DNA from 3 places in the Fictibacillus marinisediminis genome. Region 1 is predicted to be linked to each of the others. Evidence: riboswitches for the same ligand, from Rfam matches in the RefSeq annotation. Region 1 holds a riboswitch; each other region holds the start of a gene.

Region 1 (8,118 bases):
ACCCTCACTCTTCTGTTATTTTTTTAATGTTAAGAACAACGTAATGTACACTTTTCAGTAAACGGTGTACTCTTCATCTCCCGCAACGGGCTAAACTTATCTGGTTTCTTAATTCCCCATTTAAAGGCAACGTTTCTTTTTGCTAAATAAGATAAATCTCTACAATACGTAACCGCTCCATTTGCTACAAGTAACATGGTGTTTCCAGTAGCACTGTAGACAATCAAACTCTCCTCTTCAGGAAAATTGCTACTGAGGCCTCCTGCTCAGAGAAAGTAGTATAGAAAATAGAGGCCGTCTCACTTTCCGGATCCATCGCTTCTCTAAATTCTTCTTTACTCATTCCGGATCGCATACAATCCTTTGCAAGATTAAACCATTTCTTATACCATTCTCCCGCGAATGTAATTAGATAGGCACCCTCACCTTCTTGCAGTATACGTTTGGTATCTTCCGTCGTTACCGCTAACATTAACTCTACCTCTTTCTAAATAAGATTTACTCTTACCCTTTTGTTATTTTGACAATAAAAAAAGCAGCCTTGAGCTGATTTAATACACACATGTAGTGTAAAAATCAGCCCAAAGGCTGCTTCATTTTTAGATAACCACGAAAATCGTGAACAAATACGACAAAAGGATAATAGATATACTTTAAATTTACCTTTAATATCCATATTTTTCAAGACGAAATTAAAGGTTTAGTAGATAAAAAATAGGAAATCCTGTATTTAACCGCACCACCTTCACTTAGCGGTAGAAGAGAAACTCTTAAAGGTTTCTCTTTTAATTTGATTGCTGAATAGTATTTCTTGCTTCCATTTCTTCTATAGATGGACCATACACTCCTGGAACCTTTAACCCAGCTAATCTCATTAACACAGTCATTTGTCCTCGATGATGTATTTGATGACAGTTTAGAATGTAGAGTGTTAATCCATTTTCCCATTTCTCTCCATACATTTCCTTAACTTCTGATAAGGTCTCGTCAGTCTATTGGCTTTTAATTGCTACAATCATTGAATCACTGGCTTGACCATAACAATTGATAATTTCCTTTGCTGAAGAAGGGCTTCACTTCTGTCATCTACAGTTTCAAAATTCAACCCTGTTTGTGAAAGCAATTCATGCATAGAAGTCACAAGATGCCAAGCGAGTTTTTTTGTGTCCAATGATTTTCAGCTACATGTACGGTTAAAGATTAATCAGTTAAGGTTTCCAAAATCTTCTTTGTTAAATTTACTTCATGATTCCAATTCATTTCAAATTCTTCAATTGTTAAAGGTTTACAGCACAAAACGGTAAATGAGCGACAGAAAGAACGGGTCAAAAAAGGCATTTACCATATTTAACACGTTAATAATTTTCACCAACGGCTCAAGAAATGGATGGAAAGGTTCCAAGGGGGTTGCAACTAAGTATCTCGACAATTATCTCTATTGGTTCCGATGGCTTGAGTTAGGAAAGAAGACAGCATTTGATGAACGTGTAAAGCAAATGCTTATTTCACCGTGTCAAAATCCAATTCAAACGACTGTGAATATGCTAAGAACTGCCTAAAGAAAAAAGCACTGCGAATTTAACAGTGCTAACTGAGTCTTTTCTGTTTTGTAAATTTCTTTTAACAGGCGATTTCTAAAGCATTTGATTTGCGATTTTTATAATGTCTTTTTTGTGCTGTTGGGATGAAATATTTTTGTTATTGTAACTTATATCATAGTAAATGCCGTCTTTTTCAAAGATGACTGTATTTCCATTATAGTTACCGACTACACCATCTGATAGTTCAATATCTTTCCCAGCTCCACTATATTCTACTTTGAAATTATGGACAGTAATCATTAATAAAATCACATCAGTTTTGTTTTTAGCGGTTGTTGTAAAGTTAACTCTTAAATTTTTTCCATCGTGTTTAAAATCTTCGATTGTTGAGATTTGAAGTGGATTAGCATCAAAAGGAATGTCTTTCGGAATTTTCAAGTCGAACGGAAGGGAGTCTAAGCCTACATCAAGTGAAGAAACTGTATAGCTTACTGGAGTATTTTTTAACTGTTCTTTAGTTACATTTCCCTCTGGAACAACCTTTTCTATTTTCGAAGTGTCAAGTTTACCATTTTTAGCATCATTACAACCTACAAGTATAAAAATCAATAATACAGGAACTAACCAAATTTTTTTCATCAAATCCTCCTCAATACTCTAACCAGAATGCTTATTACCAATAAATGTATTCCCTGTAATAGGGATTCATCCTTTATTTGATATGTTTTTTAACGAGTAATTATTACGTATAAAAACAACAAACTTTACGAAAACAGCCTTAATTTATGGATTCCCTACTCGCTATTTGGTAAAAAAATCAAATAGAATTAAAAAGTCATAATGTAATAAAAGATTCAAATACAATAAAACAAAATCAAATATATTAAGCTGATCTTCCAGATTTGAGGTTCTTTCAACGGGCTCTAAGCTTGGCCGGCTACATTAAGAACCAGCTCATTCATAAAACTCACAAATACACATGTAATCTATTAGATTATTCACTTTCCACAGGTCGTTAGTTAGATAAGGATCTTTAATAACAAGTGAATAAATAGAATATCCACAATTCACAAGAATACAATTGGAACAACAAAAAGGTAAAAAAAATAGAAATCCTTCGATTTCCAAGATCTTTATGCTTGGATGGATTCCCTTAGGTACTGAATCTGGTTATTTAGGTATATCTGCAACACGACGAATACTCTTGTTTCATTTCTTTTTAAACAAGAGTAAATCTGAATATTAAAATGATAGTTTTGTTCTATATTTCTCTAAATGTAACTCTATATGTGCCTTTATTAATTCCACGGCCGGTATAGTTTTCTTAAAAGGCTCAAATATGGATCTGAAAACAACTCTGAAGTACGCCCCTAAGCTGTAAATCTTAAAACGTTTACCAGATGCTGCTGTGGTGTTTAATCGTTCTTCGATAATGGCTGTGGCTGCTCCGTAAATCTCTTTAATTACGCCATCCCTTAAGGAAAGGTTATCTACGTATTTCAAATTTTCTACTACTTCTTGTTTGAAGGCCAGCATAATTGAGACTCGATCCCGCTTCTTGTAACGAAGTCCATTTCTATCCAAGTAGCGGGATAGGTCGTCACTATAGGCGGCCATTAACTGATCCACACCTAAAACATCTGGCTGCTCTACACACTTCTCTTTAAAGCTAAATTGATAAGCTTTCACCCATACCTGGTGCTTCCTCATGGAAAGGCCGATGGAGTGAACGTTAAAAATCGGTTTTAAAATTTCAAAAATAGCTCTAATCTCTTTAGACGTTCGGTTGAGCTCCTTTTTTAAAGTAGATAAATTTTGGACCTGGAAGGAACTTTCTAAAGCTGATTTCCCTCTTTTTTGTCCTAATTTTACGCGTAGCTGATTAAATAACTTTAAAGTAAATTTTATTGCACGTGGGTTTTTAGTTCTCACAAACTCCGCTAATATATTGGTTTCAAACAACGCGAAAGGAACCCTGAAATAGTTAGGTCTGGCTTTACGATCGTCATTATATAATTCCTGTTTAGTAAACCTTTCATAGTTGAGAATCTCTACACAATATTCATTATTAATGACGATCTCTTTTATGATTTTGTGTTGAATCAAGAATTGATATCCATAGTAAAAGGAAGAGGCTGGTATGGAGAGTTTCTTAGCCCATTGGTTAGGAATAAAGTTCCTTACGATTCCAGTACTTTCGGAATCACATACTAAAGCAAGGATATTTGCCCAAGCTGAAGCAGGGAATTGATAGGCCTCATCCAATTCCAATAGAAATTTTCTATAAAAATGTGGGAACACAAAACCAGACACTTTTAGATCCGATCTAGGTATTTTAATTGATTGCGTTCTCATAAGAAAATACACTCCATCAATGATAAATTAGCGATGATTTTTGTAGAATAATGTTGAAAATCCACTGCTTTTTTGCCTTTAATATCATTGAAATGTGGAGCTGCATTGTTTATAATAGGGATTATAAACAATACAAATTTAGGCAATAAGAAAGCAGCCTTTTAAAAAGTGGCATTTTTAAAAGGGTGGATTTTATAAAGTTGTCCGTTGAAAGTTGTAAGTTTAAACAGTGTGTTTTACATCCTCTAGTGAGGAAAGCTGGTCGTTGGCGCGATCAGCTATTTTTTTACTATTTATGTAAAATTAGAATACAAAAAAACGTCCACTTTTTGTATGCACGTCGAATTAAATGCGTTTAAGGATAGACTCCTCCCTAAAAATGGGTATAGTTCTCCCAGACACATTTCATCGACAAATTTACTATATCATATTATGAGTAAATTTGGTAAACAAATTTTACAAGTCAATAGTTGCCAAAAACATTAAAATATTTTATACTGAGTTTAACTAAATAAAGCGTTTAACGCTTTTCATCGACAGGGAAATCCTCTCACATAAGTGGGAGGATTTTTCGTTTATACCCATCCTCTAGGTTTAGGCTCAGCACTGAGTTTGACACGTCTTTTTCTCAATGAATTGGTTGGTATCAGCAGGTTTCTTAGAATTATCAATAACTAGTTTTAGCATAATGTATATCCCCTTTCTCGTGTAAAATGTTTAAACTGATCCTAAAACAGCAGGAGCAATCAAGGAAAGTAAAGTTACGATAATGGATCCTACATATAATCGTTTGCTCCAGCGGAAGTATTCTGGCTGCCCGAACATTTTGTAGAAGAGACGTATGACAAGTCCAATGATAACCATAGCTATAGCAAGGTAAATGCCAACGCTGGTTAGTAAACCGATAAAATCATTGGTGAGTGTTGTAAAATTATTTAAGTCTCTCGTTAATACAAAGATTGGAACGAGACGGAACCCTATTATGGCAATTAAGGACGAAATCATGGAAGTTGACGACCATTTTAGCCATACTGGATGTTTAAATGGAATGGCAACCGCGTAACTTAAAATCGAAAGGACAAAAACAACGGTGATAAGCTTAATTCCAACGTTATAAATCTTTGGAGTGAGCTGACCGGCATCCTGCTGCATATTTCCTAAAACCTTGGTTGTGTCGTCTTTTTGCTCCAGTTGAGTATTGAACTTATTTACATTAAATGAATCTGCCAGGACGGGTTGGGGACCTAAAATCAGAAGCAAGAAAATCAATGAAAGCAGTTTTTTCATTTAATTTCCCCAAGCCTCCGAAAAACGGTGTCTTACTTCCATTTCCATTAGCTCTTGAGCTAATTTCCCTTGCAGGACTGGGCAGTAGAATGAAACAGAAAAGTATTTATTATGCGTGTCGAGAGAATTTTTGAGATCATTGTTTTCCATAAAATCACTTAAACTTGCAACCCAATGAGAATAAACAGTTTGATTAAATTTTTGATCTGTGCCCCATTTTCGAAGCTTAGTGCTGCCCACCTTAATTTTGAATATAACTTGAATCATTCTGTAGTTCCGATATACGAATTGTAATCCTGTAATATTTTGAGAGAGGACCATTAACTTTCTTAATGGACGATCCAAAAAGCTAACCCAGTTCTTTTGCATTTTAGAGGGAATATTAATTCCTATCTCAACTTCTAAATCCTCGTGTTCTATTTCACCTTCATCATTTACGTCTGCACTAATAGTAAAGGCTTCAAAACGATCGGTGAACTTTTGTAACCATTGGTAGTACGCATATTCCATATGTTCTTCTAAAGTTTCAAAATATGTATTGCTCATTTGCATGTGTTGAATTCCTTTAAAGCTTATAAAAGGAGATTCACCGGATATATACTCAAATTTAAACTTTTTGATGGCTGTGCCATCCTTTCTAATTTCTTTTTTAAGTTGTTCAAAGCTTTTATCCAAATTCCCCATGCGTACCCCATCTTTCTTTATAAAAATAAATACAAAAAGATACCGTTTGAAAACAGTATCCACGACAGACTTCTGGTTTCGGTAACCGGCTAGCTTTTCCATCATGGATGAAGCCCCTTGGCTTTGCGTCCTTGGATTTCCCCAAGTTTGCCTTTTCGGTTCAAAATCACAATATTTAACTATACAGTTACATTATACCAAAAATAATAATAAAGTCGCAGTCCTTTTCTACTAAATTATTCGAATTTTGTCATTTTTTATCATAAAAAGCAATAAAGTGTAAATAAACAATAGTAATTTAATATCCTTAAGCACCTCCTTATAAAAGCGGTGAAATATTATCCACCCTCTAGATTCAACCAATATGATGTAAATCTAGAGGAAGGACAAAATCAATTTGTCCCGCAGTTGACTAACCAATCATTTGCATAGAATTAGCTGCTGCTTCCTCTACTCTCACTATTTTTACAACGGAAACTAAATTACCTTTTCGATTAACGTGAACGAGCAGCAGGTCTCCATTAGATAAAAACCTGGCTCTTTTCCCTACTTTCAGCCATTTTCTTTTTGACAAATCTCTGAAATGGATAAAGCGTTCTTGAATGCCGATTACACGGCCATACCAGACTTGAGTACCCTCTAAATTTTGAGCAATCTGAGCTGTTGAACGATGCTGATGACAAACAGGAAGATCAATATCTAGTAAGCTTGTGTCTTCTTCTGAATTGATATTAAGGATATAATCGCTGGGATTCAGCTGCTTAAGCTGCATAGATCCTTCTTCCGCAAAAGAATGTTCCGGAATACATTCAGTAATTACAGGTGGAACATCTTCATCCAATACTACTGGAGAAGGGATAGCGGGCGTAAAATACTCAGGAAATTGCCCTTTTAAATCATCCATGCTTTTATATTTTCCTTCAACCTCATATAGCTGATATTGAGTTTGAATGATAGCTTCCAAATCATCACCGCATTCAGCTAATCCAGTAAGCCGATTACGAAGGATTTCTCCTTTGTCCATTTCAGTCTTCTCTAACTCCTTTTCAAGCTCTGCGAGTAAGTCTTTTTGTGGTGAACCCGCAATTAAGGAAGTCACAGCACTAGAACTTTGAAAATTCGTTTGAGGTTCTTGGAACGTTGTGTTTGTTTTTTCAGAAACCTCACAATTCTCCTCAATCCACTTAGAAAAATCAGCCTTACCAAACTCGTCATATGTAGCTTGATAGAGAAGCCCATCGTCAGGCTGCTCTTCAGCTGTATATTGTGTATTTAAATGGATCAGACCTTTATCAAAGGAATACCAATCAATTATGATATACAAGACCATAAAGATGGATCCTAAGACCATCAGCAATATGTTCACTTTTTATCCCCCTATAAAGTTAATTAAACCGCCATTAGCAGTTCGTTATCTTTACTCCCGTCTCGTTCCCGAAACCGCTCAATGATTGTTTTTGTGATATCGAAGATTTGAGACCCATAGTTCAATAGCGCGTCTCCGTCTCCTTGGCTCCAACCCTTTACATATTCAAAGCTGTAAGAGCTGGTGTCCAATCCGAAGAATGAACAAACAATGAAGGCTGTTCCTTCTGCTACAACCTCCCGTTCTTTAGAAGTGCTCATGTTTCCTAATCGATGCACCTGCGAATGGACATATTCGTGAACTAAAGTTTTGGCTCGTTGATTTATCGAAACTTTGTCACTCACAACGATTTCATGAGTGCCTGGCATATAATAACCGTTCGCAGATCCCGTATTACCATAAGAAATTGGACAATCTGCTACTTCATGCACCATTTCAATAATTTCACGAGCCTCGCTACAATCTCCGACCAATTCAATCTTTATCTGATCAATCGGTAACGATTCACCTTCGGTTTGACTAAAATCGAACACCGGTATTGGACAAAAACCAACCAATTTGATTTCTTCATCAGACTCCAAGACATCTTCTTTTGGATCTTTGTTCTTATTTGATCCAAAGATTGGTTTGAAAATGCGGATGGCTTTCTCACCTTTTACTACATTCCTTCCAAGTTCTTGCCATCGCGAATAAGATGCCAAAAAGGAAGCATGAGGAAGCTGTGCTTTTGCAACAAGCATGTTTTTAAATGAATAGCTTGGCATAAGTGCTTTCATTTCCAGAATAGCCTTGAAATGTTCTGGAGAATAAGAAAAGTTCTTCACGCCATCTTCTAATGTCTGCTGTAGCTGCTTCAATTTTTCTTCAATGGTTGGGCAGCTTTTC
Region 2 (8,118 bases), on a different contig from region 1:
TGCTTATGAACTGGATGGAGAAGAACCCATTCCGCAGTTGAAAGGAAAATCCGCAGTTTCAATCTGCACGACTGGAACGCCTTCTGAGATCTACGAAAAGAACGGTATGCATCATGCAATGAATCTCGCGCGGGATCATAGTATTTTTGAATTTTGCGGAATGGAGGTCAAGCGGTCCATCTATTTTGGCAACGTAATCCATTCTCCCGAATCAGAGAGAGAAAGAATGCTGCAATGCGTTCGAAGCCTAGGTTCGTCTTTCTAAAGGTGCGGATAAGAATTGAATTTAAAATCTCTGCACTGAAAACGGCAAAAACACTTTATGGTTAAGTGTTTTTGCCGTTTCTAAGACTAAATCATTCGGTTTAAGTAGTCTACCATTCTTTCCATTTCCTCATCAGAGAGCCCGGAGAACTTTTCTCTGAAATAGTCCCGGCGGATGGAAGCCAGTTTTTCTGCAACAGAATGGCCTTTTTCTGTTATTTTAACGTATACGATTCTTCGGTCAGTAACTGAACGTTCTCTTGTGATCATACCTTTTTTTATTAGACGGTCTGTTACTCCGGTAATGTGGCTTGAAGACACCTTCATTTCTGCTGCCAGTTCAGATGCAGTAAGAAAATCTTTATCTTTTAACAGATTCAGCACTCCGAACTCATTGGAGGGGACATCATCAGAAAAAAGGTCATTGATGTCTTTCCTGAATGTCCGAAAGACGGTTTGGAAGCTGGTTTCGAGCTCTGCAATAGATTCCGTGCGTTTATCACTCATATCATTCACCTATTCTACGTTTAGTTCAATATTGACGCTTCTATTAAATATAGTATACTGTGGCGGCCATTTACTCAAACATTTATCTGTTATTGACACAAAGTTTCCTGTTTTGGAACTTCTTTTCTCGTTTCCGATATGGTACCCTCGAAGTGGAAATGAAATAAGAATGAGGTTGGAAGATGAAAAACAGTACATTATGGTTTTTGCTGCTTGGAATTGGTTTTCTCGCAGGAATCATCTACTGGGTGTGGGTGTTCGCAGCGAATTAAAAGGCGGAGGAGTTGTCTGTAAAGGCAGCTCCTTTTGTTTTTTTTTGCCTACTTATAGGTAAAAAGGAAATGAGGGATAGGTTTGATAGGGAATCGTTACAGTATCACTTCTATGCTGATTGATAAAAAGTGGAGGCACAGGCCAGGCGGCAACAGAATACCGAGGTACGCGGTGGCCCATGATACTGGAAATGAAGGCTCCACTGCCCTGCAAAATTTCAACTATTTTAACAGCAGGCATTTAGCCGCTTCTGCTCATGTATTTATTGATGATCAGGACATCCTGATGATCATCCCGCTGCGCGAGAAAACCTGGCATGTCAGAAGACAGGTGTCTGATGCGAACGACTGGGCTATAGGAGTGGAGTTATGCTATGGCGGAAAGATTTCATGGGTAGAAGCATATAAACGATATGTCTGGTTTTTTTCCTGGCTGTGCCAAACCTATGAATGGAATCCCACTCTGCATATTAAAGGACATTTTCAGCTGGATCCGGGCAGGCGGAAAGACCCTGTGAACGCGTTAAAAAGGAATGGGAAGAGTTTTGAAGATTTTCTTCAGGATGTAAAAGATCAATTGGAAATCATAAAAAGGGAAGGAGAAGGCGTGCATCGGGTTAACGAAAAAAAGCGTGACAGGCTCTATCGTGTTCAAATCGGCTGTTTTAGACAAAAAGGGAATGCAGAAGAGGCAGCACAGAAAGCCATTAAAGCAGGATTTGATGCGATTATTCTTGTGGATGAATCTTCATAAAATGGCGCGCTGCCTATTGCAATACAAAATTTAAAAATGGTATAATTGGAACAAATATACTTTTGGATGAAAGGAGGGGTAGGAATGCTGAATGGTGTACGTTGTATGGTGGATTGGCTGACGGTTGAAGTACGCTCTATTACACATGTAATAGCTGTCAACGGGAGAAGTCTGTCCAAATTTCATACAACATTAGTGCATCAGTAAGTTTTCCATACCCATTCCTCATCAACGGATCAACCATGGGCAGGTATGCTTGCCCATGGTTTTTTGTCTTTTAATTTATTTGAAGAATGGGTAACCACCAAATTTGAGGAGTGTTTACCTATGATTATTTGTTCCGCGAACGGACTCACAAAAAGCTTCGGAGGACATACCGTATTTAATAATATATCTCTGGAAATCCATAGCACAGACCGGATAGGCCTGATCGGGCGTAACGGAACCGGAAAAAGTACTTTATTTAAACTGCTTGCGGGTACAGAGCATCCGGACGAAGGAAGTGTTCATCTCAAGAAAGGATCGGCGGCGGGCTATTTGGAGCAGGTGCCGGTCCGATCGGATAATGCCTCGGTTTATGAGGTGTTTATGCAGTCCTTTTCTGAACTTCATGAAATTCAAGAAAAAATAAATGCTCTGACTGCAAAAATGAGTGAGAATCCAAATGAAAAGCAGCTGGATAAATGGCTGAATCAGCTATATGGCCTTCAGGAGACATATGAAGAAATGGGAGGGTATTCCATCGAATCCAAGATTAGCGGAATCGTAAAAGGCCTCGGTCTTGACGCTGTAAAAGACCAGCCATTCTCTTCCATCAGCGGAGGTGAAAAGACAAAGGCAGGGCTCGGATGCCTGCTTCTGCAGGAGCCGGATCTGCTTTTGCTTGATGAACCGACCAACCATCTTGATTTAAGTACGATGGAATGGCTTGAAGACTATTTGCTGAAATACAAGGGGGCTGTCGTCATCATCTCCCATGACCGCTATTTCCTGGATCGTACCGTGAACAAAATTTATGATCTGGAAGACGGAGAAGTGATCCTCTATCACGGGAATTATAGTGCTTTTTCAGCTGAAAAAGAAAAACGCCTGCTTGCTGAATTTGCTCAGTATCAGGAACAGCAAAAAAGAATAAAAAAAATGCAGGAGGCCATTAAGCGTCTGCGCGACTGGGCGATCAGGGGTGACAATGGCGATCTTCACAGACGGGCCCGCAGCATGGAACGGGCTATAGAAAGGATGCAGAAAATCAAACGTCCGGTACTTAACCGCAGAAAGACAGAAATCTCGTTTCAGATGAAGGATCGAAGCGGAAAAGAAGTCCTTTCTATGCTGGATGTGACGGCAAGCTATCCTGGCAGGGAGATACTGAAACAAGTTGATCTTTTTATCCGTTTTGGTGAAAAGGTTGCAATTGTAGGCAACAATGGGACAGGAAAGTCTACCTTGTTAAAAGCGATCTTAGGGGAGCAGGAAGTCACTGGTCTTATCGAGATTGGAAGATCCGTTAAACTTGGGTACCTTTCCCAGACCGGACTGAACAGTCACCCGGATGAAACGGTATTGTCTGCTTTTCGCGAAGCTGTTCCTGTTGATGAAGGGACAGCAAGGCATTTGCTTGCCAAGTTTTTATTTTATGGACAGTCCGTGTTCAAGAAGGTGAGGGATTTAAGCGGAGGAGAGAATACCCGCCTTCGCTTTGCACAGCTCGTCAACCAGGATGTCAATCTGCTGCTGCTTGATGAGCCGACCAACCATCTGGATATTGATTCACGTGAAGTCCTGGAGGATGCCCTGGAAGAATATAACGGAACTGTGGTAGCTGTATCGCATGACCGGTATTTCTTAAATAAGCTCTTCAACCGTGTGGCCTGGGTTCATGAAGGAGAGATCAAAGAATATTTAGGCACTTATGATGAGGCTCGGCTTCAAAGGTAGGAAATCGTTTATTGTAAGCCTGCGATAGTGTATGATGATAGGACAATATAAACGATATGAGAGATAGAGGGGTAGACGATGGACAAGGACTTAAGAGCTCTGGGAGACCGCATTGTTCAGCATAAAGTGGAACTTGCTGAGGCCGTAACACAGAATCGGATAAAGAATGGGATCAATCCGCCGAATGACCAGCAAAAGCAGCTTTTAATCGATTGGCGCATTGAACTGTTTCAATTCATCGGTGAAGCATTATTCTCAAACCTCGAACAATCAGAAAAAAGATTTTTAGAATGGGGAAAAAAAAGCGGGGAAATTGCGGTAGAAATCAATTTGTCCCTTGATACAGCCCTCGATTCTACACGGCTTTACCGGACGATCATCTGGGAATTCATTGGAAAAGAAGTGGAAAGAAATGATTACGATAACCATACAGTCATGAAGGCTGTGACTATTATTGATCCATTATTGGATAAGGTGGTTTATTCTTTCAGCGTGGCCTATGTGGACTATAATCATCATCTGCTCGACTTGGCCAGAGATGCACTTGAAGAGCTGTCTGTTCCTGTTGTCCGCCTTACGCAGACGGTCGGGGTCCTGCCTCTCGTCGGTCCCATTGATACACACCGCTCGAAATTGATCATGGAGATCGCTCTTAATGAATGTATGGAGATGCAGATTGAGCACCTTTATATTGATTTATCAGGTGTTCCAATCATTGATACGATGGTCGCCCATAACCTTTTTCAAGTGATTACATCCTTAAAGCTTCTCGGTGTGGATGTAACATTGACAGGCATGCGGCCAGAACTTGCTCAGACCGTTGTTGCTCTGGGAATTAGCTTTGAGGGATTTTCCATCGCAGGAAGCCTTCATCAGGCACTGGGACAGAAAGGATTATTGCAAAGCGTGTAATATTATTAGGGTATATGCCTATCCTTACTAAGGATAGGCATATTTTTCTAGTTGCATAAAGAACGTTTGTTCGCATATACTGTGAATAAATAAATGGTAAGGCGGTGGCTAAAATGAATCGATTGCTGATGCGTTGTGTGTCTGAACGTTCTCCCTTTATGATGATCTATCAGTCTGGCGGCGGGCAGTTTACTCAGCGTTACGTTTTTCCGATTTCTTGTGAAGGAGAAACGTTAACCGCCTATTGCTGTCTTCGAAAACAAATCCGTACGTTTAAGCTGTCTAATATTTTGTCGGTTGCCGGAAAAACGGCCTGAACGGCGATCGGGAGGAACAAAAATGTTATATGGCGATGAAAGAGATCGTATACTAGTAGATAAATATATTATGTATCCTATGCTGCTTACCATCTTTAACCGTGATTTAAAAGTGATTGCCGTTTCTCCTTTCAAATTAAGGCAGCCGTATGTCACACTCATCGAGAATGTGATGAATGCCATCAGTTTTGAATTAAAAGATGTGAAAAAAGAAATGATGGCCCGTAAAATTAAAGTAACGGATGGAAGGCCAGTGGATGACATCACAGAATATCAGATTTTTATCCGGGGATATCAGGAAGTTATGAGATTCCCGAACGTCCATCTTCGAAATAAAGCAGAATTGCTGATGAAACATTTTCTTTTTGGTACGCTGATAGAGCGCAAATAGCAAAGCTGTTCAAAGCTTTCGGCGAGAGACTTAGGAATCGGGCCAGGTGAATCATGAAAAAGTATACGCAGTTAGCAGAGGAGTTAACACAAGAAGTAAAAATAATTAGCAGGAATCCCGGTGATCCTGTGGAAGTTCTGTTCGCTCCTGAACCGTGGGAGCTTCTGGGCTGCGGCAATTATGCTGCCGTTTTCGTCCGTCCTGATTTCCCTGACCAAGTCGTTAAGATTTATGGCAGAAATCATGAAGACCTGCTTGAAGAGATATCTGTTTACCGGCAGCTGGGGGAGCACCCTGGATATTCACGCTGTTACGGATATGGAGAACGCCACTTGATCCTAAAGCGAATCGAAGGAATAACACTTTATGATTGCCTGCATAAAGGGGTGAAAATTTCCGAAAACGTGATTCGTGACGTGGATGAAGCACTGTGCTATGCTCGAAACCGCGGCCTTTTTCCCCGGGATGTTCACGGGAAAAATGTAATGATTTCTAATGGGCGGGGAATCATTGTGGATGTTTCAGATTTTTGCAAGAAAGAGGAATGCTATAAATGGAGAGATTTAAGAAAGGCTTATTTTAAGATCTATCAGCCGTTCTTTTATAGATTCCCTCTTAGAGTTCCTTATCCGGTGCTGAATGGTGTACGAATCGGCTATCGATGGTACAAAAGATGGAAAATGAAAAAATAGGTCTAAGGTTCGTGTTTGGTGTTGGTAAAAATAGGTTATATGGTATATAATTACTATATCGGATAAATAGAAGAGACCTTTGTCTCAGAGCAAACCATCTGAAAAGGTGGGACGCAAAGCCGCGGGCCTAACGTTTGTAGAAACTATGGCAGCCGGGTTGCCAAAGGGGAAAGAGCGATTTCCCTGCAGGGGAGATGGCTTTTTTTGTTATGTTCGGCCAAATACATCTTGTTCAAAGCCGGTCACTTCTTAAATACTATATTGAATAGAGGGATCCAACCTATGCCAGAAACGGACATCGCCGACCTCAAAAGCCGTCTTTATAACCTTCATATCGAATCCATTCCCAGCATTATCGAGAGGCATCTTCTTCATCTGGAAAAGAATGAACTGTTTGTTCCCTTCCTGGCCTATACAGATTCAGAATACCAGATGCATCTTAAATGGATGTTAACTGCCTTGATAAAAGGCATTTTTATACATAATGAAGAATTTAACTCCTGCATGGAACGAATTGAAGATCGGGGTTTCAAGCAGGGACATGATTTTGCCGGGCAAAGGGCTATCCCCCATCAGCTCCTTCCTCTTTTAGCAAAGAGTCTGAGGCAGGCGGGCAACAGTGTTATTCAGAACCTGATTAAGGAAGAAACAGCTGAAAACAAACTGTTTTTTCTGGAGAGATGGGGACATGCTGCCAATTCTTTAATGATCGGGGTTTTAAGCGGTTATTTTTCAAAACAAGTAACCGATCTGAAAGAACTGAGCATCAGAGACCCATTGACGAACCTATATAACAGGCGTTACTTTTATCATTGCCTGGAAACAGAGGTCCTGAAGGCAAAAAGGGGCCAATATCCACTGTCACTGATTATGATGGACATCAATGATTTTAAAGAGATCAATGACCAGTTCGGGCATCATATGGGAGACGAGCTGCTGCAGCAGATCGCTTTCTTTGCGGAAAAGCTGCAAATGGATCTCGGCTTCCGGTTTGGAGGCGACGAGTTTGTATTCTTGATTCCCGGCCATACAGAACAAACAGCCTATCAGCTGGCCGGCCAGATTGATCTGTATTTGCGTTCGTGGAATGAAAAGGTCTCGCTGGCCTATGGAACCATTCGCCTGCATGCGGATGCGGTTGACAATATTGATCATTACCTGCGTCTTGCGGATGAAAGAATGTACATGAATAAAAGAGACATAAAGCAATAATGAATAGAATGTTCAGTGCCTGCCTTGTTCCAGTTAAAGGCAGGCTTTTCTGCAGTCGTTATCATTCTTTTACATACTGTTTTATGAGATAATAGGTTTAAGATTATTAGGTTGACAGAGGTGAGGATATGAGTTTGCGCTTTATTCTTGGAAGAGCCGGAAGCGGAAAGAGTGACCGCAGTTTAAGCGAGATCAGAGAGTCTCTTTTTGCAAATCCGGAGGGAAAACCCATTATCTATTTGGTGCCCGATCAGATGACATTTCAATCCGAATATGAGTTGGCAAAGACACCTGGCCTCGAAGGAATGATGCGTGCCCAGGTGTTCAGTTTTTCCCGTCTGGCATGGAAAGTCCTAGGTGATGTCGGAGGGATGACCAGACTTCATATTACAAGTGTCGGTATGAACATGATGCTCAGAAAAATAATAGAAAACAAAAAACAGTATCTAAAGGTATTTAAAAAAGCGTCAGATCAGAATGGATTCTATGAACTTATGGAAAATATGATCACTGAATTCAAGCGATACTGCGTGGATGCCGAGCAGCTCGACTGGAACGCTCAGACGCTGCTGCAATTTAACAGCGATGAAAAAGGAAATGTTCTTCAGGACAAGCTTACGGACCTCGCCCTGATCTACGGAGAATTAGAAAAAGCATTGGTTCATAAATACGTGGATACCGAGGATTATTTAAGGCTGCTGGCAGAGAAGATTCCTTATTCAGAGTATATAAAAGAGGCTGAATTCTACATAGACGGTTTTCACCAGTTCACGCCGCAGGAACTTGAAGTCATTCGGATGCTGCTGAAACATGCAGATCATGTAACAGTTGCCCTGACTCTTGATTCATACGAAAGTGC
Region 3 (8,118 bases), on a different contig from region 1:
ATAGGAGGATAATCCGATCCTTTCCCCGCCAATCATCGTCTCCTGATTGGCCACCGTAATATCCGGCTTCTCCAAATAGGGTTTTACCTCTTTCAGCATCGGATTAAAGTCATAGGACCCGTCACGTTTTTTTGCTTTATTGTATACCCGGTCATGAATGAGAATATCCCCAACCGCCCCGACCGTTGCCGTGTGGACGGTCTCTTGAGGTTCCTTCTTTTTTGGCGGTTTATCCGTTGTTTTTTTAATGTTGTCCTTATTTTGCCTCTCGCTGCTTGCAGGCTCCGTTTTTCTTTCCTGAGCCGGTTTGTTTTTTAGAACAGGAATAAGGACCAGCAGCAAGATGACAACACAGATACTTGAAATGATGGTTATTTTTTTCATAGTAAGCGTTTCCTCCTCCCTCCATACTAGGCGATTGAGCAGGGATTTCAAGAGCAAAATCACATTCGTTCTATAAAATGAACGAATCGTTCTTTAAAAATAACGAAAGATTAAGAAAACGAGCGATTTAAGAAGATAACTAGGTCATTTGTACGTTAAAAAGAACAAAAATAACCAAATTCACAGGTTTTTTAAATGGTAAATTCGTTCTATACTGAACACGAGTTGTTCGTTAAAAAGAACCGCAAGATTCTCAGAAACGTCTAAGTCCTTAGGAAAAGGAGGGAGACAACATCAGAAGCAAACGGCTGAGGAAATTCAGAAAAAAGAATTGGGTATTTGTTCTAAGTTTACAAGTTGGCATTATTTTTTATTCACTCATGTACTCCCTTTACGGCCTGACCGGAACTACAAATGCCTACTTTAATGATACATCAAATGTTAGCGGAACGATACAGGCCGGGACCTGGGAGACCGAGGATGGAAAGTGGGATAAAAGCTCACTGGAGTTTCTATCTGCCTCTAAAGATTCTTCATGCAGCAACATTAGCGCTGTAATAGTAAATAAGGGTGAAATAATGCAAGGCCCCGTTAAATATGAAGTTTGGTGGGCTGAAAAAGGAAATCCAAAGGGTGGCAGTAAAGTCGACACCGGACAAATGGATGCCCTAACGAAGAACCAAAAAGAAACCCTTACATATTTACCAACGAAAAATGGCGTTTATATGTTTAAAGCGTTCCAGAGACCAGGACATCCTGGTAACGGAGAACTTTGGAGTGATGGCATTACTGTAACTGGATGTAGTGAACAAAATACTGATGAAGATAAAAGTAAAGATGAAAATAAAGATGCCAAAAAAGAAAATGTAGAGAACGAGACAGAAAAGGAACAAAAACCGGCATCTGACGATTCAGGAAAAGACAAAACAGAGGAAAAACCAGCTGAAAAGCCCGCGGAAGTTAAGGATGAAACGAAAGAACCTGACCCAGCAACAGATAGTAACACCAATGAAGCTGAACAGGACAAAGAAAATGTAAATAAAGATGCCGAGCAAAAATCGATAGATCAAAAAGTGGAAGTTCCAGAACCAAAGGAAGGTGATCGTAATGAAGACAATCAAAATTAAAAAATGGCTAAGTAATATTGTTACAACTGTATTATTTGCAACTCTATTGTTTATGGGATTTGTAGTCATCTCGTCAAAAGCATCAGGAGGAACTCCTAACTTTCTGGGATATCAACTAAAAACAGTCTTATCAGGATCCATGGAACCAGGTATCCATACAGGCTCAATCATAGCAGTTAAGCCAGGAGGAGACATGACCCGCTTCAAAAAAGGCGACGTCATCACCTTCAAGGCTTCTGAAGATAAATTGATTACCCACAGAATTTACAAAGTAAAAGGCAGCGGGGCAAACACAAGTTATGTAACAAAGGGCGATAACAATGATGCCCCTGACTTGGAGCCAGTGCTTGCCAACAATGTAGTCGCTCAGTACAAAGGCTTCACCGTTCCTTATGTAGGATACGGGATGGAATTTGCTCAATCCAAAAAAGGAACCACTTTATTGATGATCGTTCCCGGAATTCTTCTTCTCATCTACTCTGTGCTCACCATCTGGAAAGCCATAAGGGAAGTGGAAGTAACAAAGAAAGAAGATACACCGCCAGCAAGCAATTAATGGTTGCAACTCTGCAGAGAAAAATCTTTGCAGGTTCAATATAAAAAACTACATACCCATTGAAATGGGGATAGGGAGGAAAATTAAAATGAGTTTGAAAAAGAAATTAGGTCTAGGGGTAGCTTCAGCAGCATTAGGATTGTCTTTAGTAGGTGGGGGGACTTATGCGTACTTTAGTGACAGCGTAGATACAAATGCAACATTTGCAGCTGGTACTTTAGACTTAAACGCCGCTCCTACTACTATCATTAATGTTGACAAAATTAAACCAGGTGATTGGATGACACGTTCGTTCCAACTTAAGAATGATGGGAATCTAGATATTGCAAAGGTTCTCTTGAAAACTTCTTATACAGTAACTGATGCTAACGGTAATAATGCCGGTGAAGATTTTGGTAAACATATCCGTGTTAATTTCTTAGTAAACGCGGATAAGACTGATGGAGTTATTTTCTACACTACATTGGATCAACTAAAAAATATGACACCAGATGCTATTGAAAACCAAGTATTCATCCCTTGGTTAGATGAAAGAGGCGGAAAACTTGCAGCAGGGACATCCGATACTCTTTACGTTCAATATGAATTTGTAGACAACGGCCAAGACCAAAATAAATTCCAAGGTGATAAACTAGAACTTAAATGGACTTTTGAAGGCAAACAAGGCGCAGGTGTTGAAAGGTAACTTTTTCAATGGGAGGTGGGGATATCCCCACCTTTCTTTTTATAAATACATTCAAGAAGGTTGAACGCATCAATTAATGCCTAGTGCGGGGGAAAAATAATGAGCCATAAATCAACTGCATTTAAGCTAGTTTCTATTTATTGCATTATTTTGCTGACACTCGTTACTTTTTATCCATCAGGCAGCACCGGTGCTTCAAGCGTACCCGCTAAAATCGACCTCGCCGTCTCTCCCACCGAAGAATTCTTCAACGTTAACAATATGAAACCGGGAGACTGGGCCACTCGAACATTAGTTGTGAAAAATAAAGGGGACGCTCCTTTTACGTATAGCTCTAAATCTCATTTTAAAAGCGGTTCGAAAAGATTATTTAACAAGTTTCATATAAAAATCCAAGACAAATCCAAAATACTATTTGATGGACAGCTGAGCCAGTTTCAAAAGCTTGCACCGCGTAAACTGGACTCTCATTCAGAAGAAGAATTGACTGCAACCATCTCATTTCCCTGGGAATCCGGCAATGAATTTCAGGGGCTGAAAACAGAATTTGAACTTGTCTTGTTAACAGGTGATTCTGATACGAGTCCACCAACCGATCAAGATGATACCACAACAGACAACAATACACCGCCGTCAAAACATACTGATCCGCCATCAAACAACCCAGACATATCTACTTTACCGAAAACGGGTGAAACCAGTCCTTATCCAACTATCATTCTAGGATTCTTTATCTTTTCATCCGGTCTTATTTTGCTCCTCATGAAGAACTCCATCATTCCCAATCCTTTTCAAAAGGACTGAGTGATGAAGTGGATCGCATATCTACTTATACTCACAGGCATCATAACGATGTGTTACCCAAAACTAATAAACTACTATTATACGAACAAGGAAAACCACTTACTTCAATCATGGGATCACCCGCCAACCAAACAGGCAGTCAGCAGCTATAAAAAGCTGGGTCCTGTTCTTACTGAAACGAAAAATGAAACCAAACCGGTCAGGAAAGATCCTTTACCGAACAGTATGCTCGGAACTCTTGAGATCAAGCGGATCCATCTCCGCTTGCCGATTGTAGAAGGTGCCAGCCTGTCCAACCTGAAGGTTGCAGCTGGACACGTTTCCGGCACTTCGCCGATTGGTAAAGAAGGAAATGCAGCGATCGCAGCCCACCGAAGCTATACGTACGGCAAGCAATTCAATCGGCTGACAGAAGTGAAAACCGGAGACCTTATCACGATTGAAACCAAAAAAGAAAAGCTGATCTACCGGATGATCGCCAAAAAAATCGTCAAACCAGCAGACCTATCAGTCTTACATAGCAGTAAAAATGAAAATATCATCACGTTAATTACCTGTCACCCGTTCAAACATCCGACACACCGGTATATTGTGAAGGCCAAGTTAATTGAGGAAAGGTTGTTAACCAGCAAAGGAAGTCGGTGATCGTGAGGAAATTAGGAACACAGATTAAGAGGATCCGGATGGAGAAAGGCCTCAGTGTGACAAGGCTTGCTGAGATGGCTGGAATCTCTAAAGGATACTTGAGCAGCATAGAAAATCATAAAAATAACCCGTCCGCACATATGATTAAAAAGCTGGCGAAAGCCCTGGAGGTGCCTGTGGAAAAGGTCATTAATCTAGAAGCAGATATATTGGACCAGGAGTGGATGGAACTCGTCATTCAGGCAAAGGAAATGGGAATTAATCAGGAGGAAATCCGAACGTTTATACGGTATGAAAGCTGGAAACAGCAGACAAAGGATGATGAAGCGAAATGATCCGCCTTGGCAATGGAGTCTATTTATGTGAAGTAGCGGGGAATAAAGTAAAGGTCGTGTACATGGGCCGCAACATCTGTGAAATTTTTATTAATGATGAGCTAAGAGGAAGAGCCCCATTTGATTATGTAAAAAAACAAATTCTGAAGTGGGAGAAGAGAGAACCTCTATCCACTGCCTATATCGGACATTATCAATTTAAAGAACTTGTTCCGATCATCGATATCTCAGTATGAAAAAAACCGGCGCCGCTAAAGGGTGCCGGTTTAGCTTTGATTTTTATTTTTCCATTTGTTGAATTCAAGAAATTCTTTAAACTGGTCTTTGCTGACACCAGACTCCATAGCTTCTTTTACGAGCTCTGCCCATTCATAATCCAGCTCCGCCTCATTGATCTCAGCTTTTTCATTCAGCAATTTTTCAACAGGAATATCCAGGACAGCTGCCAGCTTTTCAAGCAGCTGTACAGAAGGATTTGTTTGTATATTTCGCTCAAGGGAGCTGAGATAGGATTTGGCGATACCTGCTCGTTCTGCTAGTGAGGATAGAGATAGACCTTTTTCTTTGCGATATTTTTTTACAAGTTCACCAATCACGTTAATCCCTCTTTTTTACTACAATTTTTGCTTCTATTATACATTTAGGGACGATAGGCTGTAAATAGACCAAAAGCGACATCACATTGATGTCGCTTTAAATATTCGCTCATTTGATGGTATGTACGTTTTTTGAAGATAGCTACGAACTTCCTCCATGCTTAAACCTTGCTTTTTGGCTTGTAATAGTAAGGCTACCCATTCACGATCAAGCTCTGTTTTTTTTACGGTTTCCATGTTTCCCTCCTGAAATTGGTGGTTTTCCAGGTAATCCAGCCATCATAGTAAGTCACCTTAGACCTGTGATTTTGCGTCCATGCTTTTCAGCGATGTTTGCCCTTTAACTGGAGGGTGGCATTCCCGACAGTCACTTAATTCATACAATTTTAACCAATTACTAGTGCTTAATACACAATTTTATTATAGTATCTTATTCTTTAGGAATCTGTCGTAATTTGGCCGTTACATAATTGTAATATTATTGTAAAGTAAGCGTTTTCATTGATGCTTTCCCTTGAATTGTTTAAGATAAACAGAGAGAGCAAAAAAGGGGCGAATGAGTGATGGAATTAGGGAAATGGAAAGAACTGGACGAAAAAGATTTTCTGAAAAACTTTAAGAACGAATTCTATTTAAAAGAAGGCGTGTTGTATTTGGACGGCAATTCGCTGGGGCTTTTGTCGAAAAGAGCTGAGAAATCACTGTTGGAGTCGCTAAATGATTGGAAGGAATGCGGTATTGACGGCTGGATGGACGGAAAGCATCCATGGTATACACTTAGCGAGGAACTAGGGAAGAAATTGTCGCCACTAATTGGAGCAAACCCGGAGGAAGTCATTATTACTGGATCCACCACTGGAAACCTCCATCAGCTCACATCCACTTTTTTTAAACCTTCAGGATCAAAAACGAAAATTTTAGCCGATGAGCTGACCTTTCCCTCAGATATTTATGCACTGAAAAGCCAGCTGGCTTTAAGAAGCTTGGACCCTGGCCAGCATCTGATCAGAGTGAAAAGCCGTGATGGCAGGATGATTGAGGAAGAAGACATCATCAAGGCCATGACGGATGAAGCAGCTCTTATTGTGCTGCCCTCCGTGCTCTACCGAAGCGGGCAGCTGCTCGATATGAAACGCTTAACGGATGAGGCCCACAAGCGCGGAATATTGATCGGTTTTGATTTATGCCATTCCATTGGGGCAGTGCCTCATCAACTTTCGGAATGGAATGTTGACTTTGCTTTCTGGTGCAACTATAAATATTTGAACGCGGGACCGGGCAGTGTTGCGGGACTCTATATTAATGCGAAACATTTTGGAAAAGAGCCTGGACTAGCAGGCTGGTTCGGTTCCAATAAAGATAAACAGTTTGACATGAATCATGACTTCGTGGCGGCAGATACTGCGGGAGCCTTTCAGATCGGCACTCCGCACGTGTTAAGCACGGCCCCATTAATCGGTTCGCTTGAAATTTTTGAGGAAGCGGGAATGGACCGGCTAAGAGAAAAATCTCTTAATCTGACACGCTATATGATGGAGCTGATTGAGACCGAACTTGCTGGCTTTGGATTTACGATCGGAAATCCGAGGGATGATATACGTCGCGGTGGCCATGTTTGCCTGGAGCATGATGAAGCAGCGAGAATCTGCAAAAGTTTAAAAGAGAACGGCATCGTGCCGGATTTTCGTGCACCGAATGTGATCCGCCTTGCTCCTGTTGCACTTTATACCTCTTTTGAAGATGTACATGAAGCGGTTCAGCGGCTAAAAAAAATCATGGGTGAGAAGCAGTATGAAAAGTTTTCAAACGTAAGAGAGGTGATTGCGTAATGGCTGGAAAACTGATCGATATCTCCATGCCTTTGACCTCGTCCGTTCCGACCTGGCCGGGGGACACCCCGTACTCGTTTGATTTAGCCTGGACGAAAGCAGAATCAGGATCCGTGAATGTCGGTAAAGTGGAAATGAGCACGCACACCGGCACCCATATTGATGCGCCGTATCACTTTGATAGTGAAGGAAAACGGGTACTGGAGCTGGATCTTGAGCTCTATGCCGGCAGAGCAATAGTGGTAGATGTTACGGGCAAAGAGGTCATCGCTCCAGAGGATTTGGCAGATCAACCGCTGGATGGAGCGGAGCGTGTGCTGCTGAAAACAGGCTCTTGGCAGGACAGAACCGTGTTTCCGGAAAAGATCACCTATCTAGATGAAGAGCTGGCTGCTTTTTTATCAGAAAAAGGTGTGAGGCTTATCGGAGTTGATGTGCCGTCTGTAGATGTCCTCGACAGCAAAGCGCTTCCTGCACACCATGCCTTGCTTCAAAACGGCATTAATATCCTGGAAGGTATCGTCCTTGATGATGTGGAGCCAGGAGAATATGAGCTGATCGCGCTGCCGCTGCCGTTAAAGGATGCGGATGGCAGTCCTGTGCGCGCGGTATTGAGAGAAATATAATGTGAATGAAGAGATGATGGTTGAGCCGAATGATTTTCGGGCTGAAATCGTCTCTTTTTACGTTTTTTCAATTCAGATCGAGGACTCGGAATTCATTTACAAGCCGGAATGAAGCAATTACCCGCCAAAATAAAAAAATACCCGCCAAAACAGAGAGTTTACCCGCCAAATTCTCCTAAATACCCGCCAAAACCTAATTATGTCAACTCGAACACCAAAGAAACCGCCATCTTTGTTTCCTTTCCTCCGATTGTTTATAATAAAAAAGAAGCTAGAGCCAATACGGGGGAACATTATGTATAAGTATGGATTTCAAAATTATTTTGAAGCGGATTTTACCGCTTTTTATCCGGAAGTAATGAAGGGTGAGCATTGGATCAATGTGTACCTGAATTTTGATTTGTCAGCGGAGACGAAACTCCCTGGTGATCTATATGATCCGAGTGCACTCGTTGTGTTCGATCGTGAGGGCGAGGTACAGGATTTTATTGTTCATGACGAAGGGGTTGACTGTGAATACAAGTTTACCGA

The links. A riboswitch is a leader RNA that binds a small molecule or an ion and turns the genes downstream of it on or off. The one in region 1 is predicted to bind cyclic di-GMP.
Region 2: linked by a shared signal. The riboswitch ahead of LCY76_RS08655 (GGDEF domain-containing protein) and the one ahead of LCY76_RS23575 (hypothetical protein) in region 1 are both predicted to bind cyclic di-GMP.
Region 3: linked by a shared signal. The riboswitch ahead of LCY76_RS17030 (anti-repressor SinI family protein) and the one ahead of LCY76_RS23575 (hypothetical protein) in region 1 are both predicted to bind cyclic di-GMP.

The regions. Positions count from the first base shown of each region.
Region 1 covers NZ_JAIWJX010000004.1:160,756-168,873, reverse strand. Annotated here, with positions in the region: gene LCY76_RS23605 (hypothetical protein) at 224-472, opposite strand; gene LCY76_RS24095 (DinB family protein) at 786-962, opposite strand; partial or broken gene LCY76_RS23595 (IS1595 family transposase) at 1,277-1,559, shown strand; gene LCY76_RS23590 (hypothetical protein) at 1,635-2,180, opposite strand; gene LCY76_RS23585 (hypothetical protein) at 2,784-3,896, opposite strand; gene LCY76_RS23580 (hypothetical protein) at 4,614-5,183, opposite strand; gene LCY76_RS23575 (hypothetical protein) at 5,184-5,972, opposite strand; cyclic di-GMP riboswitch class I at 5,945-6,029, opposite strand; gene LCY76_RS23570 (hypothetical protein) at 6,280-7,233, opposite strand; gene LCY76_RS23565 (ArdC-like ssDNA-binding domain-containing protein) at 7,257-8,118, opposite strand, start outside.
Region 2 covers NZ_JAIWJX010000002.1:1,575,066-1,583,183, forward strand. Annotated here, with positions in the region: gene LCY76_RS08615 (NAD(P)H-dependent oxidoreductase) at 1-265, shown strand, start outside; gene LCY76_RS08620 (MarR family winged helix-turn-helix transcriptional regulator) at 352-771, opposite strand; gene LCY76_RS08625 (N-acetylmuramoyl-L-alanine amidase) at 1,126-1,797, shown strand; gene LCY76_RS23820 (hypothetical protein) at 1,882-2,004, shown strand; gene abc-f (ribosomal protection-like ABC-F family protein) at 2,125-3,735, shown strand; gene LCY76_RS08635 (STAS domain-containing protein) at 3,814-4,647, shown strand; gene LCY76_RS08640 (WYL domain-containing protein) at 4,761-4,964, shown strand; gene LCY76_RS08645 (YhjD family protein) at 4,987-5,355, shown strand; gene LCY76_RS08650 (serine/threonine-protein kinase) at 5,409-6,047, shown strand; cyclic di-GMP riboswitch class I at 6,126-6,212, shown strand; gene LCY76_RS08655 (GGDEF domain-containing protein) at 6,330-7,259, shown strand; gene addB (helicase-exonuclease AddAB subunit AddB) at 7,388-8,118, shown strand, end outside.
Region 3 covers NZ_JAIWJX010000002.1:3,197,742-3,205,859, reverse strand. Annotated here, with positions in the region: gene LCY76_RS17075 (CapA family protein) at 1-384, opposite strand, end outside; gene tapA (amyloid fiber anchoring/assembly protein TapA) at 678-1,511, shown strand; gene sipW (signal peptidase I SipW) at 1,492-2,067, shown strand; gene LCY76_RS17060 (CalY family protein) at 2,156-2,752, shown strand; gene LCY76_RS17055 (LPXTG cell wall anchor domain-containing protein) at 2,852-3,556, shown strand; gene LCY76_RS17050 (class D sortase) at 3,560-4,201, shown strand; gene LCY76_RS24055 (helix-turn-helix domain-containing protein) at 4,204-4,536, shown strand; gene LCY76_RS17040 (hypothetical protein) at 4,533-4,772, shown strand; gene LCY76_RS17035 (helix-turn-helix domain-containing protein) at 4,803-5,132, opposite strand; gene LCY76_RS17030 (anti-repressor SinI family protein) at 5,214-5,369, opposite strand; cyclic di-GMP riboswitch class I at 5,396-5,480, opposite strand; gene kynU (kynureninase) at 5,696-6,961, shown strand; gene kynB (arylformamidase) at 6,961-7,587, shown strand; gene LCY76_RS17015 (hypothetical protein) at 7,883-8,118, shown strand, end outside.